3 regions of the Marinomonas sp. CT5 genome follow, and region 3 is predicted to be linked to each of the others. Evidence: predicted binding sites of a transcription regulator. Region 3 holds the regulator's gene; each other region holds the start of a gene.
The links. Region 3 encodes sigma-54, which starts transcription at its own class of promoters, with help from an activator protein. Its sites were predicted from a motif close to TGGCACNNNNNTTGCTNT; they were not measured.

Region 1: a site for sigma-54 is predicted at 1,504-1,521, ahead of flgB (flagellar basal body rod protein FlgB). Genes of this name have one in related genera too.
Region 2: a site for sigma-54 is predicted at 2,426-2,443, ahead of C0J08_RS13380 (ANTAR domain-containing response regulator). Genes of this name have one in related genera too.

Annotation. Positions count from the first base shown of each region.
Region 1 is NZ_CP025572.1:3,504,412-3,509,769, forward strand. It holds gene C0J08_RS16815 (flagellar hook assembly protein FlgD) at 1-607, opposite strand, end outside; gene flgC (flagellar basal body rod protein FlgC) at 618-1,067, opposite strand; gene flgB (flagellar basal body rod protein FlgB) at 1,073-1,465, opposite strand; gene C0J08_RS16830 (CheR family methyltransferase) at 1,677-2,513, opposite strand; gene C0J08_RS16835 (chemotaxis protein CheV) at 2,571-3,500, opposite strand; gene flgA (flagellar basal body P-ring formation chaperone FlgA) at 3,640-4,332, shown strand; gene flgM (flagellar biosynthesis anti-sigma factor FlgM) at 4,446-4,760, shown strand; gene C0J08_RS16850 (flagella synthesis protein FlgN) at 4,798-5,277, shown strand.
Region 2 is NZ_CP025572.1:2,830,911-2,836,268, reverse strand. It holds gene C0J08_RS13395 (type I secretion system permease/ATPase) at 1-227, shown strand, start outside; gene C0J08_RS13390 (HlyD family type I secretion periplasmic adaptor subunit) at 227-1,555, shown strand; gene C0J08_RS13385 (helix-turn-helix domain-containing protein) at 1,661-2,296, shown strand; gene C0J08_RS13380 (ANTAR domain-containing response regulator) at 2,485-3,090, shown strand; gene C0J08_RS13375 (CmpA/NrtA family ABC transporter substrate-binding protein) at 3,087-4,280, shown strand; gene C0J08_RS13370 (CmpA/NrtA family ABC transporter substrate-binding protein) at 4,628-5,358, shown strand, end outside.
Region 3 is NZ_CP025572.1:2,553,564-2,558,921, reverse strand. It holds gene mgtE (magnesium transporter) at 1-452, opposite strand, end outside; gene C0J08_RS12020 (HPr family phosphocarrier protein) at 461-730, opposite strand; gene ptsN (PTS IIA-like nitrogen regulatory protein PtsN) at 740-1,189, opposite strand; gene C0J08_RS12010 (RNA polymerase factor sigma-54) at 1,207-2,685, opposite strand; gene lptB (LPS export ABC transporter ATP-binding protein) at 2,761-3,486, opposite strand; gene lptA (lipopolysaccharide transport periplasmic protein LptA) at 3,487-4,008, opposite strand; gene lptC (LPS export ABC transporter periplasmic protein LptC) at 3,992-4,570, opposite strand; gene C0J08_RS11990 (calcium/sodium antiporter) at 4,570-5,358, opposite strand, start outside.

The DNA of each region.
Region 1 (5,358 bases), 950 kb from region 3:
TCCGCGCTGGCAGCTGAATACTTGCTGTCGAAACCTCACCTTTTTCATCCGTTGATGAGGCGGCAAAACGATATTCCCCAGACGGCAATATATTTCCGTCATCATCCAACTTATCCCATTTATACTCGCCGGAATCTAAAGGCACAGTACGAACAAGACGATTATCTGCATCAAATATTTTTAACGACGCCGACTGTGAATTTTCAGGTATAACAGCTCTAACTTGTACACCCTCTACATTGTCAGTCACATTAGTCTTATTACCATCTAATAAAATAGACTTACCAACCAGAGTAGAAGCACTAAGTGCTTGGTTAGACGTCAATGACGTTGCCATATTTTCCAGTTGATCAGAAATACTGGTCAATCGCTCTAACGAACTAAACTGTGACATTTGAGCCACCATGTCATTCGTATCTTGAGGAGCTGTTGGATCTTGCCCTTTAAGCTGCTCAATATAGAGCTTCAAAAAGACATTCTGGTCTGCTAAAGCGGCCTCATCTTTTGCAACTTCAGGTTTTTCAATTCCAGCTTTCGACTTTGCAGCATCCGTTCCATACTGGGAAATTAATCCACTTAAGCCTTTCGTATCAGATATATTTGCCATCTGTCAGCTCCTATGACTGCCCAAGCGTGAGCATTTTCTGCATCATACTTTTTGCTGAGTTCATAATTTCTACATTCGTCTGAAAAGATCGAGAAGCTGACATCATATCGGCCATCTCTTCAATTGGGTTTACGTTTGGATAAAACACATAACCATCTTCATTTGCCATAGGATGATCCGGCTCATATCTTGGTTGCAATGGAGCATCAGACTCCACAATGCCATCCACTTTCACACCAATACCAGCACCACTATTATCGATGGTTGCATTCCCCCAACCATATTGACGCATGCTGTCATTCATCATTTTTGAAAACACAGGCTTGCGCGCACGATAAGTTTGATCCGCTGAACTAGCCGCACTGTCAACATTCGCCATATTACTCGCGACCGTATTTAAACGTACGGTTTGGGCGCTCATTGCAGATCCTGATATAGTGAAAATATTACTCAATGACATCGTTATTAATTCCCAGCAAGCGCTTTTTTCATACCGTTAATTTTTCGGTCCAAAAACATAAAACTCGTATCAAACTGAAGAGAGTTCTGAGCAAATTCAGCTTGTTCTCTTTGCATATCTACCGTGTTTCCATCCAATGATGGTTGACTAGCATTTCGATATAGCAACCCATCTGGTTCACCAGCAAAACCTTCTGCGTGAATGTGACGAGGATTCGTTTCAGCTAGTTGCAATCGGCTTTGCTCTTTATTCAAATAGGAATCAAATGAAATATCTCTCGCCTTAAAATTTGGTGTATCAGCGTTAGCAATATTGTTTGCAAGGACAGCCGCTCTAGCACTTCTAAACTCTAACGTTTTATCATGTCCTGCAAATGCACTTGCGAAAGATATAGCCATTTAATCCTCAATAAAAAACAATCTACCTTGGAAAAGATAAAGCAATTATGATGCCAAAATAAAAAAACCATAAAAATCATAAAGTTAAGAAAATAAAAACAATAAACGGCAAAAAGCGGCAATAAAAAAGATAGTATAAAGACAACAAAAAAGCCCGCCTAACAGAGTTAGACGAGCTCTAGGAATGAACTAAAGAGTATTGGATTACAAGTTACAAAGCTTTTGCTTTATAGACTATTCCCGGGTGACATTGAACAATTTCAAAATAATCAGACAATCCACTCAAAGCCTCTGAACCACCTAAAAACAAGTAGCCCCCAGGCTTCAATGAAGCATGCATTCTTTTGAGAATGTCTAACTTTAGATCCACAGTAAAATAAATCAGTACATTTCTGCAAAAAATAACATCGAACTTGCCTAACATTGAAAAAGAGTCGATTAAGTTCAAATATTTAAACTCAACACGAGAACTCAAGTTTGGCTTAATCTTCCAAGTCTGATCATTTACTTTATCAAAGTAGCGACGCTGTAAGTCCGCTCCAAGTCCACGAGCGATGGCTAAACTATCGTACTCTCCCTGCTTGGCATGCTGGAGAATATTTGTACAAATATCCGTCGCTATTATCTTCTCACCCGCTTTTAAAACACCAGGACGAGAAGACTTAAACTCCTCAATAACCATACTAATAGAATAAGGCTCTTGACCTGTAGAAGAAGCTGCAGACCAAATCCTTAACGGTGAAACCTTCATCTCTGGTAAAACTTTATCTCTTAAAATTGTAAAGGGATGAGAATCTCTAAACCAAAGCGTTTCATTCGTTGTCATTGCATTAATGACTTCTTCTTTTAACTTAGAACCACCTAACCGCTCTAATGCGTCTACCAATTGCTCAATTTTAGAGAACCCCTCTCTCTCTAAAATTTTACCAAGGCGACTCGCAACCAAATATTGCTTATTGTCACTTAATGAGATTCCACAAACCTTCTGTAGATAATCTCGAAACCTAACATAGCCATTAGGTGTAATTGCATTTGTACTACTGAGCATTAAAACTCCATAAGTGACAGGTTCAACTATTAAAAATACAGGTATTAGAAAACAAAATTATTCAGATTGTACCTGTACTGTTTCAATTGCCAATCTAGCCAATTCATCCGGCTGAAATTTAGCCAAAAATCCATCAGCTCCTACTTTTTTAACCATTGCTTCGTTAAACACACCGCTAAGTGAAGTATGGAGTAATATAAACAAGTCCTGTAAACGGCTATCGTTACGGATTGCGGTTGTTAAGGTATAGCCATCCATTTCTGGCATTTCAATATCCGAAATCACCATAGAAAACTCTGTCGTTACATCCTTACCCTCAGCAACCATGTTTTGAAGATAAGTTAGTGCTTCACGACCATCACATAACACAGTAGTAGCAAAGCCAACCTGTTCCATACAACGTTTAATCTGTTTACGTGCTACAGAAGAATCATCCACAATTAATATGTGATGCTTTTGAGCATTTTCAGTTACACCAGAATTGACAATACCATCTGAAATATCTTGACGCATAGGAGCCACTTCAGAAAGAATTTGCTCAACATCAATAATTTCAACCATCTCTTTCTCAACCTGACAAACTGCAGTTAAGTAGTTGTCATTCGATAACCCTTTTGGCGGTGGCTGAATATCACTCCAATTCATATTAACAATACGTTCAACACCACGAACCAGAAAGCCCTGAATTCTGCGGTTATATTCCGTAATAATGACAAAGCACTGACTGATATTTTCGATTGGACTTGCACCAGTTGCCAACCCTAAGTCTAAGATGGGAATGGTACCACCACGAATATGGGCAACACCTCTTACCACAGGAGAACTATGAGGCATAGTTGTTAGCTTAGGACACTGAAGCACTTCTTTTACTTTAAAGACGTTAATGCCGTATATTTGCTTACCATTTAAGCGAAATAACAACAATTCTAGTCGATTTTCCCCTACGAGCTGTGTACGTTGGTTAACAGTATCCAGAACTCCAGCCATAAACGCCTCCAAAATGTGTAAACATTATACTGAGGTATAACCTCAAATTGTTAAAATGTATCATCCAATGATAAAGTGATTTTAATTTTTTTACTAACTATCTTATTTATCACGTAATAATAAACAAAGAGAACAAATCATGCGAATTACAAGGCTAAGCATAGCCTTCTTTTGTTTCCAAGCAGGCTTATTATTTGCCACCCCAGTTGAAGAACAAATCCATCGCTACATCAACCAAGTAGAAATACCTCGGTTGTCAGATATTTACCCTAATGCCACCATTAACATTTCCCTAAATAATAGTGCAGCTCTCAATTACCTACCTGATTGCGATAACAAATCAATACAAATCAGCAATCAAAGACCTGAAGCAACAAAACGAACTAATTACGAAATCAGTTGCGAGTCGCCAATTTGGAAATCTTATGTTCCTGTCACTCAGACCATTATGCTTCCCGCTATTAAAGCCATCACTCCTATCAACAGAGGACAAATCATCAGCAAATCAAACACAGATGTTGGCGAAGTGGATATATCCAGTTTAAGAGGACATATTTTCACCGAGAAGAACCCACCCTACGGCCTTGTTGCATCACGGAATTTACGCATAAACACCTTTATTACAGACGCTTTAACGACTCCTCCAACACTTGTCAAAAAAGGCGACTCCGTACTAATAACAGCAAGAAGCGGTACAATTATAGTTAAAATGAATGGCATCGCCCTAGAAAACGGCGTAAAAAATCAACAGATTCGAGTTAAAAACGCCAGTTCTGGACGAATTATATACGCCAAAGTTGTAACTGACAGTGAGGTTCTTGTAAACTATTGATCAAATAGTGATAGGCGACTTATAAATTCTCTTTTTGTGTTTTTTGTACTAAAGTATTTATAAACTCAGCCGACAACATAGACAGGCAAATCATAATCAGGGCGGAAAACCCAATGGCAATACATTTTTCAGGTCTATCAAATCAAAGCACCATCAACAAAAGTGAGCGATCGCAAAAAGATGATGTTGCTAACAATACAACAGCAAAAAATAACGCTGTTCAAAGCGGTGGAACCCTTGCGGAAGATACTGTGAAGTTAAGTGGAGCGGCACAAACACTACAAACTCAGCAATCTAAAATTAATAGTTTGCCTGATGTAGATATGGATAAGGTAGAGAAAATCAAAAGTGCCATTGCAGCTGGCGAGTACAAAATCGATACTCAAAAACTTGCAAATAACATGGCCTCTATGGATTCGCTATTCTAGGCTGTACTAAATATACAGCCTTAAAGCGATCTGCCTTATGATTCCTATTGCCCCTATATTTGTCAGAAGCAAAGAGATTTTACAAAAACTCTCATTGCTTCTTGATGAAGAAAGACTAGCTTATGGCGAAATAGATAGTGAGGCAATAATCGAGCTATCCAACCAAAAACAAACCCTCCTCGACGAAATGAATCTTCTTAATGAGAAAAGAGTCAACATTCTCATTAAATTTGACATTGTCGATAGGAAAAACCCTACTGAAGAAGAATTTAAAGATTGGCTTAGTCAACAAGATAGCTCAATGGATGACATTAGGCTTTTAATGAAAGACTGTGAAGCCCTACTTCAGAACTGTAAAATTAAAAACAATACAAATGCACGCATCTTAAACACCCTGCAAAAACGCAATAAGCATCTTTATGAGCTTCTTCAAGGCCATAACAATAAAAATAAGGTTTATACTTCTAGAGGCTCTACTCGCCCAGTCAGTAGTAAACACACCCTCGGCCGCGCTTAAAAAGTCATAAAAATCAATGCGATACTAAGATTTCATTTGTATTTTCTCCTTAATTAAGGTATAAATCCCACTCAATAATAC
Region 2 (5,358 bases), 280 kb from region 3:
TTTTAGATGAACCCACGGCTTCAATGGATAACACCACAGAGTCTCGAATGAAGCGTCGGTTAATAGATGGAATTAAAGACAAGACTTTAATTCTGATTACGCATAAGGCCTCAATGCTGGACATGGTAGATAGAATTATCGTTATGGATAATGGTCGATTAATTGCAGATGGTCCAAAAGCGCAGGTACATGAGGCGCTTCGTCAAGGCAAATTGAAGGTTAGCTAATGAGTAAAAAGCCGATATCGCAACAAGATTTAGAATATTTAACAGATCGAAATGCTGCTTTGATGCTAAAAACACCGCGTGGTGGTCGAATTATCCTTTGGGTGATTTTTCTTTTTATCTCATCAGCTTTAGTGTGGGCTTACTATACGTCACTGGATGAGGTAACGGTGGGCGAAGGCAAGGTGATTCCTTCCAGCCAAGTGCAACAAATTCAAAACCTAGAAGGTGGGATTCTTAAAGAAATTAATGTCAAAGTGGGTCAGGTAGTCGATACGGATCAGGTATTAATGACCATTGAAAATACTGAAGCCGTTTCTTCACTGCGTGAACAGCAAGCTGAATCGATCAATTTGCAAGTTCGTGCTACGCGTTTGCAAGCTGAATCGTACGGTAAAAAACCTGAATTTGATCCTGAAATAAAAAAAGAGCATCCCTCTGTTGTGAGTCGCGAATTAGACTTATACAACAATCGATTAGAATCTTTACGAACAAATCAGTCATCATTTCAGCAGCAGATAGAGCAGAAAAAACAGGAAATTGTTGAGTTAGAAGCTAAGCGAGACAATTTGAAGAAGAGTTATAAATTTTCGAAAGAAGAGCTGAATTTAACACGACCAGCGTTTGAACAAGGTGCTGTTTCTAGGGTAGAGCTGCTTCAGCTAGAGAGAGATGTAAATCAATTGCAAGGGGATTTAGAAGCTACAGAACTTGCTATTCCACGTGCCCGTTCCGCTTTAAAAGAAGCACAAAGTAATTTACAGCAGAGTGAAGCGAAATTTCGAGCGGATGCGCAAGAAGATTTGACCAAAGTAAAAAGCAAATTAGACCAGCTAAAAGAATCAAATGTTTCTCTTGAAGATAAGGTATCAAGAACCCAAGTTCGCTCTCCTGTTAAGGGTATCGTTAAGCAAATTCAAATTAATACCGTCGGTGGTGTTATCCGGCCTGGGATGAATTTGCTTGAAATCGTACCAATAGAGGATTCGCTCTTAATAGAAGCCAAAGTACGCCCAGAAAACATTGGTTTTATTAAGCCTAGTTTGAGTGCCGTGGTGAAATTATCAGCCTACGATTTTGCAATTTTTGGTGGTTTGCATGGTGTGGTTGAAAACATCAGTGCCGATACAATTTTAGATGAGGAAGGCAACAGTTTTTATTTAGTCCGTGTAAGAACGGATAAAAACTATCTAGGTACAAAAGAGTCACCTTTACCTATTATTCCTGGTATGCAGGCAAGTGTAGATATTATTACAGGTAAGAAAACCCTGTTGGATTATTTATTAAAACCGATTTTAAAGGCAAAACAGAATGCGTTGCGTGAGAGATAATTACAAATTTATTTTCTAATGTAATCAATGTTAACAAATGTTAACAATTCGCTATTATTTGCTGGTTAAAATGGTCGCATCGAACTTGATAGGACGAGGATTATTTTGAATATTTTGTGTTTGAATACGGACGATGCAGTATGGAAACATTGGAATCAGGTTACTTCCGAGCAAAGTTCTTTAGTAAGAGCTATGGCCTTTGATGAAGTACGCAAAATATTAGAAGACACTTTTCTTGTTTTTTCATATTGCTTTATTTATCTCGAAGACTCTTTGCTTTCAGAACAGGTTGAGGAGGTTGTTGCCTTGTCTACTGACTTTCCTGAACTGAAAATTATTGTTTTTCCGAATCAGCTGAATCAAGCGGCTTCTTTGACGCTTTTTTCCGCTGGGGTGAGTGGGCAATGTGCACCTTATATAGGGAAGGAACAGCTTTCTTTAGTCTTGTCAGTTGTGGACTCAGGTGAAATTTGGGGGGGTAAGGCATTCATCCAACAGCTGATTATGCAATCGGTTGTCCCCACTGAGATTCAAAATGATGAATTGGAAGAGTTATCTGAGCGAGAGTTAAGTGTTGCTCAGTTTATTTCAAAAGGTTTATCTAATAAACAAATAGCCAAAGAAATGGATATTACTGAGCGAACAGTGAAAGCTCATTTAACTTCCATTTTCAAAAAAACGAAAACGAAAGATAGATTGGCATTAGCCTTGTTAGCCCAGTCTCGGTATGGTGTGCATTAATTTAGATCGTTAATAATATTTTCTTGCACTACTTTTGTTCGACTTTATCATCTTCATAATGTTTTTTAGTTAATTCGTCTAAAAAACTCTATTTCTAACCTAATTATTCCAATAAATTGTGTGTCCTAATGGCGCACATCTTGCATTTTCTAATTACGACACTTTATGTTTGTTTATGAGAATGCACCATGTCAGCTCCCCCTGAAAAAGAATTAACCGTGATGCTTGTGGATAATGAGCCTGCAAGGGCTGCCATTGTAGAACAAGCCATGATAGATAGTGGTTACCGTGTTATTAGACGGCTGGAGAATGCGAAAAACCTCACGGAAGCGGTTACTGAATGCCAGCCAGATATGGTCATTATTGATATCGAATCTCCTGATCGCGATATGTTAGAAAATATGTCTCGACTTACCAAAGATAACCCTCGTCCTATTGTTATGTTCGCTGAAGAAGATGATTCCCGGCACGTGGAAGCGGCTATTCGCGCTGGTGTGAGTGCTTATGTCGTGGATGGCGTTAATAGCGGCAGCGTCAAAGCTTTGCTGCAAGTTGCCATTGCGCGGTTTCGAGAGTTCCAAGCATTAAGGATGGAGTTGGACTCTGTAAAAAGCCAACTTGAAGACCGTAAGCTGATAGAAAAAGCAAAGGGGCTGATCATGAAGCATCAACAATGTGATGAACCCGCAGCCTATAAAGCACTGCGAAAACTCGCTATGGATCGCAGTCAGCGAATGACGGATGTTGCTCGAAATATCATCTCTGTTATGGAATTAATGGGAGGTTCAAAGTGAACCTGACACAGTCAAATACTATTATTCAAACTAGCGAGCCTGTCCGCATCGGATTTATTCCGCTTATCGATTGTGCGCCTTTTGTTATTGCTCAAGAAAAAGGTTTTTTCATCCAAGAAGGCGTGGAAGTGGTGTTATCTAAAGAGGCGTCTTGGGCAAGTATTCGCGATAAAGTTGCCTTTAGTTTACTGGATGGTGCACATATGTTGGCGTCTATGCCGATTGCCGCCAGTTTAGGTATTGGCACTATTAAGACGGCTATGCAGACGAGTTTTACTGTCAGTCATAATGGTAACGGCATCACGATAGGAAATGCCTTGTATGAAGAGTTGCAGCATTATGCTGAGTCTTCTACTGATATCCGCAGTGGAATAGCGCTTAAAAGACTGCTCGATGCGCGAAGTATGGATGCCGACCCATTGCGTTTTGCCATGGTTTACCCTTATTCATCCCATAATTATCAATTGCGAGACTGGCTAAGCCGAGCCGGAATTGATTCCGATAAAGATGTGCAAATAGTTGTTGTTCCACCCGTAAAAATGCTCGATAGCTTAAAATCCGGTGATATTGATGGTTATTGCGTGGGAGAGCCATGGAACAGCCTTGCAGTAGAGCAAGGGGTGGGGCACATGCTCGTGACAGGTTATGAGATATGGGGAAGTACTCCTGAAAAAGTGTTTGGCGTAAATTCCGCATGGGCTGAACAGAATCCGGAAGTGCATTTATCAATTATTAGAGCGTTAGAAAAAGCGTGTTTATGGGTTGATGAGCCAAGTAATCAAACGGAATTACTTAGTATTTTAAGCCATCCAGATTATTTGAATTGTACGTTAGAACAACTGGTGTACGGATTTAGTGCCATTAAGCCAAAAGGCCAATTTGATTGGCCGATGAAAGCCTATCAGCGCTTTTCAGGTCATGAAATTAATAAGCCTTTGCCAAGTTATGCTTTGTGGATCATGGCGCAAATGCATCGCTGGCATCAATTGGGGGATATTAAGACGCTGAATACAATTGCAGAGCAGGTTTATCGTCAGGATCTTTACTTTAAAGCTTTGGGGCTAATAGGAGAAAAAGATCATATGAGTTGGCATTTATCGGCCGACGATGAATCTGGTTGGTTGGAGGCCGTGGCGTCTGGAAAGATACGATTGCACCCCGATGGTATTTTGAGTGGTTTTATAAAGTAATCAATCTGAGATGGGTGTCTTATTTTGGTGCGGCTTGCATGATGATTGGGCAAACAAAGTGACTGTCTGTGCTTATTGCTTACACTTAATTGTAGTGTAGTAACAAAAAATCTTTAAAATCAGATGGTTAATTTTCTTGGCACATTGTGTGCTTTAGAAGAGAGATAGAAACATAGAGATTAAAATTTTGGTGAGTCTAGCAACGGTAGTTAGTTATCACCCACATTATTGATTGTCCAATGTAGGACTTTCTTTGAATGGCAAAGGCGCCTGCGAACACATAGATTGTGATTTGCATGCGCCTTTTTTTGTTTTGTAGTGTTTAACCCCTTAAGCGGAGCGTGATTATGAACCTAAGATGTTTGAAAACGGCTATTGGTTTGCCGATCTTTGTTAATGCCACTCAAAAAATAAGTCTGTCTATCGTATTGGGTTCTGTACTAATAACTGGCGCTGCTCATGCAGAGCTAGGTTATGCAGAAAAAGAAGAGCTGAAATTTGGTTTTATCAAATTAACAGATATGGCGCCATTGGCTATTGCCTACGAAAAAGGCTATTTTGAAGATGAAGGTTTGTATGTCACTTTAGAAGCGCAAGCGAACTGGAAAGTATTATTAGATCGAGTCATTGATGGTCAGTTAGATGGTGCGCATATGCTAGCGGGTCAACCGCTAGGGGCAACTATCGGATACGGTACGAAAGCTCATGTAGTGACAGCCTTTAGTATGGATTTGAATGGTAATGGCATTACCGTCTCAAACGATGTTTGGGATGAAATGAAGAAAAACATTCCTAACGGCCCAGATGGTAAGCCCGTTCATCCAATCAGTGCTAGCGCGTTAAAACCTGTTATCGATGGCTATAAAGCCCAAGGCAAGCCTTTCAAAATGGGGATGGTGTTTCCTGTATCCACTCATAACTACGAATTACGTTACTGGCTTGCTGCTGGTGGCATTCACCCTGGTTATTACGCACCAGAGCGAGGTGATACTAGCGGTCAAATTAACGCCGATGCCTTGTTGTCTGTGACACCGCCGCCACAAATGCCAGCTACCATGGAAGCTGGAACTATTTCTGG
Region 3 (5,358 bases):
ATATTTGGACGAATGGTGATGGTGTCCGTATTCATTAAGCCGCCAGCAGAATCTTCTGAATAGCTTAATAGTGCCTCGACCCGCGTTCTATCTTGTGCGGTCATTGAGGCAAGGACTTCTTTAACGACTTTTTCTGGTAAGTGTTGAAGTAAGTCGGCTAAGTCATCGCTCTCAAAATGTTCGGATACGGCGATAAGACGCTCTGTATCCATGTCTTTCATGAATTGAATACCAATATCTTCGCTTAGATATTGTAGGACTTCACCTTCGTTTTTGTCCTCGATTAATTCCCATAGGAGTTTACGTTCTTTTGGTGGGGAGGATTCGAGTAGTCGAGCAACATCTTGAGCAGGCAAAGCGCCGTTAAGTAAATAACGGATTTGCATCGTCGCACCGGATTCTAACGATTCGGTGACAGTTTGGAGATGATTAAGTGTGTTTTGCTCTGACATGAGGTGTATTACTCATCTTCGCCGAAACGATTGTTAATAAGCTCAATGATGGCTTCAATCGCTTCTTTTTCGTCATCTCCATTAGTTTTTATGTGAATTTCAGTGCCTTTACCGGCGGCCAGCATCATCATTGCCATAATGCTTTTGCCATCAACATTTCGTCCTTCTTTTTCAATCGTAATATCACAAGAAAAACGAGATGTTGTTTCAATGAGTTTGCCAGCTGCACGAGCATGAAGGCCAAGTTTGTTGATAATAATTACGGACTCTTCCTGCATGCTATTTTCCTATATAAGGGATTCAAAAATACTTAATAACTCTTCATTAGTTTGTGCTGTACGTAACTTGTCCAACGATTCAGCGGATTGAGCAAGTTCTGCTATTTTCGCTAACGTTGAAAGATGTTGGTCACATTCGTTGGGTGGAACGATAAGTGCGAATATGAGATCAACTGCTCTTTTATCAATCGAATCAAAGTCAATGGGGGTTTGTAAAGACATAACAACAATGGCTGTGTGGTTTGCTGTTTCAAGGCGGCAATGGGGGATGGCTATGCCATTGCCTATTCCCGTACTGCCAAGCTTTTCCCTCCCCAGAAGGGCATCATAAACGTCTTCGTTATTGCAGTGTAGGCGATTTGATGCAACATCAGCGATATTTTCTAAAACACGTTTTTTGCTAATAATGTCTTGCTTTGCAAGTACGAGTTCAGCTTTTAGTAATGATTTCAAGGACATGATAAAATGCTTTCCGTTTAGATCAGTCGTTTTCGTTCATTGGAAGGAGGGATGTTCATCGCCTCTCGATATTTTGCAACTGTGCGTCTAGCGACCTGTATGCCTTGATCTGCAAGGATGGCGGCTAGCTTATTATCACTTAATGGCTTTTTAGCTGGCTCATCAGCAACAAGTTTTTTAATCATAGCTCGTATAGCGGTAGAAGAGCATTCTCCACCTGAAGCCGTGTTGACGTGACTGGAGAAAAAGTACTTCAGTTCAAAAATACCTTTTGGGGTATGCATGTATTTCTGTGTTGTAACCCTTGATATGGTCGATTCATGCATGCCCACTTCTTCCGCAACATCATGAAGTACCATGGGTTTCATAGCTTCTTCACCTAATTCAAAAAAATCGATTTGACGACTTACAATACAACTGGCTACTTTGAGCAATGTTTCGTTACGACTCTGTAGGCTCTTCATAAACCATTTCGCCTCTTGAAGAGAGGTCTTGATGTATGTTGCATCTTCTGACGATGTGGTGGAACTTGCCATAGCCGAATAGGTTTCATTGATTTTTATCGGAGGAAGGGCATCATTATTGAGTTCAACTTGCCATACATCATTACGCTTTTTCACAGAGACATCAGGAATAACATAGTCTGTATCATCGGCATCAATAACTGAACCTGGGCGCGGGTTAAGTTGCTGTATTAAATTAATAACTTCTTTTAACGCTTCGTCTTTTAGTTTTGTTTTGCGCGTTAATTGAGCAAAATCACGATTACCTAAAAGAGGTAAATAATGATCAATCAGGTTGTAAGTGCTTTTATATAAAGGGTGGTTTTGGAATGCTTCGAGTTGCACAAGCAAGCAATCGCGTAAGTCAATTGAGCAAACACCAACAGGATCAAAACGCTGCAGTCTATGTTGGACGGCGATCACTTCTTCTAGGTCTAAGTCTTCAAGTTCGGTGCTAAGAGACTCACAAATATCTTCGGGCGAAATGCTTAAATAACCATCGGGCTGAACACATTCGATAATGGCGTAAGCGATTTCTATATCTCGATCCGAAATGTGTGTCAGATTTAGTTGCCAGATTAAGTGGTCTTGTATGCTTTCTGCTGGTGCATTACGGCTTTCAAAGTCGCTTTCACCCTCAAAACTATTATGGTCACTAACAGCGGCAGAGCTTTGGTAAGTATCGTCCCAATGACTATCAATGGATAATTCTTCAGGGATACTTTCAGTCCACTCAGATTCAATGCGTGGTTCTTCGCTGTTGTCGGCTGAAGTATTGTTATCCGCTGCGGCGCTTTTAGATTCAATGCTGGGTGTGACGTCGACATGAAGTTGTTCATCTTCATCGAGCTCTAAAAGAGGGTTTGATTCAAGAAATTCATGGATTTCTTGTTTTAAATCCAACGTTGAAAGTTGCAGCAAGCGGATAGCCTGTTGCAACTGCGGCGTCATAGTCAGCTGTTGGCCGAGCTTTAATTGTAAAGACTGCTTCATAGAGCAACTCTTTCTATTTGAATGAATTGGAATGAGTTATGCATACTACTCCCTTTCTACTGCAATGATAAGGGGTTACAAACGGAAGTCGTCACCTAAATAGACCTTTTTTACCTGCTCATTGTTGATGACGGTGTTGGCGTCGCCTGATGCAATGATGTACCCATTACCTACAATGTAGGCTTTGTCGCAGATGTCTAATGTTTCTCTTACATTGTGATCGGTGATAAGGACACCGATACCACTTTCTTGCAGATGCTTTATGATTAGCTTGATATCACCCACTGAAATAGGGTCAACACCAGCAAAAGGTTCATCTAGAAGGATGAACTTTGGGTTCATGGCTACAGCGCGAGCAATTTCAACCCGACGTCTTTCGCCACCAGATAATGCCATACCTAAGTTAGTTCGAATATGAGTTATATGGAACTCTTCTAAAAGCTCTTCTAATCTCTCTAGTTTCTGTGCTTTTGACAGCTTTTTGCGAGTCTCTAAAATCGCTAAAATATTATCTTCGACGGACATTTTCCTAAAAATAGAGGCTTCTTGAGGTAAATACCCAATTCCCTTTTGAGCTCTTGTGTGCATGGCATCATTAGTTACATCTAGTCCATCAATAAATATACCGCCAGCGTCGTTGGTTACCATGCCTACGATCATATAAAAGCAAGTGGTTTTGCCTGCTCCATTGGGCCCCAGTAGGCCAACAGCTTGCCCTGACTCTACAGCAATGGATACGTCTTTTACGACTTGGCGCTTCTTGTAGCTTTTGGCTAAGTGTTTTGCTTCGAGTGTTGCCATTTATTTCTTGGCCTCAGGTGCTGAGTTAGACGTTTGTGGCTGGAGTGTCATTTTTACTCGACCAGAATCTTTTTTCTCTGCGGTAAAGGTGCCGTCTTGAATCATATAAAGAATATAATCGGCAGAAATTGAATTCTGCATTCTAGTAAGGTTGCCGTTGCCAAAAATTTCTAGCTTAGATTCGGTCGTAGAATAGTTGATGCTATCTCCTTTACTGATGACAAAGTTGCCACTCCAGTCAATTTGTTGACTGAATTTTGCTGGTTTACCTGTTGCTTTGATACTGCTGAACTTTTTAGTTTGAGTGTCTGTTGTGATTTTTAAATAGTCGGCATGAATTTCAATTGACCCTTGTTTAACAAAAACATTGCCTTTGTATATCGCCTCACCGGAGTTTTGGTCAAACATGGCTTCGTCTGCTTGTACTTCAAGTGGTTTGTTGATGTCATCAGGTAATGCATAAGTGTATTGGGCAAATAAAACTGAGGTAATTAATACACTTAAGTTAATGAATTGTTTCATATTTTCCTCGTACCGACCCTGTCATTAGGACTTCTTCTGAGTTTATAAAAGTTTTAATCGTGTTAGCCGATGTTTCGCCCTGTGTTGAAATAAGGATAGGGTTTCCATAGCTAGTTAATGACTGATCTTTGTCTAAATAGTGGATGCTAGCAGCATTAAGTTTAATGTCTTCAGTTTGAAGGTAATTTTTCGTTGCCTTGGCATGTCCTGTTAATAGGATATCATTACTTCCATCTTCAATAAGCCCTTTATCTGCTTCTGCACTCCAATAACCTGCTTTCGACTGGCGCTTAACATTCGGGCTTTCCAGTATTGTTGTTGATTTTTGAATGTAGTGTAGCGTTTTTCTGGCATCTAGTGTTTCGATTAGTTGTCCATTTTTATCGAACTCTTTTACTTTTACATTAGTAATGAAATAGTCTGGAGAACTGTTGAGAGAGTCCGTTTGAACAAGGTTTATTGTTGGCGACGTGCTAACCCAGAACGTGGCTACCATGACCAATAATACAGCGGTCAGTAAAAGTAGTTTTTTTCTTTTGCTCGATTCTCTTAATATCGGCATTATATCGAACCGTTTGTGCTTATCATAAACAAATAAATTCCATATGAAGCGATTAATGGAAGACCAACCCATCGAGGGATGCTGCTTGTTTTTGATTTTCTGAACATGAAAATGGCCAAGGCTAAGGCGAGTGTTAGGCCTAAAACCCAAGGGAAGTCTCTGTGTATTACATTAGCATCAATGACTCCAGGGGCAAGTAATGCCGGTAGTGGCAATACTGTCGCTAGGTTAAAAATATTCGACCCTAATATATTGCCAATGGCAATGTCATGGTGTCCCTTTCTCACACTACTCACGGAAGCTGCAAGTTCAGGTAGGCTTGTGCCAACGGCAACAATGGTTAAGCCTATTACTAGTTCGCTAACGCCAAGGGCCGTTGCAATACCTATCGCCCCCCAGACCAATAATTTTGAGCTTCCTATCAATACAGCCAAACCGACTAGAGATATCATTAGTGATTTTTGGATTGATGCGCCATCGTCTTCAGGTAAATCTGCTTTAAGGTCGTTTTCGAGGTCTTTACTGCCTTTTAGTAAAACAGTCAAAATAATAATGAATGCAATTATTAAAATAATGCCATCCCATACACCAAGGGTTTGATCATACATCAAGAAACCCGCTAATAGTGTAATGGCAATTACAAGAGGGACCTCTTTTGTTGACAGGCCAGAAGCAATTGGGATGGCAGAAAACAGTAAAGTAACGCCAAGAACAAGAGCTATGTTGGCGATGTTCGAACCAAGTACGTTGCCAACAGCAATTTCAGGTGCATTATCAAGCGCAGCAAT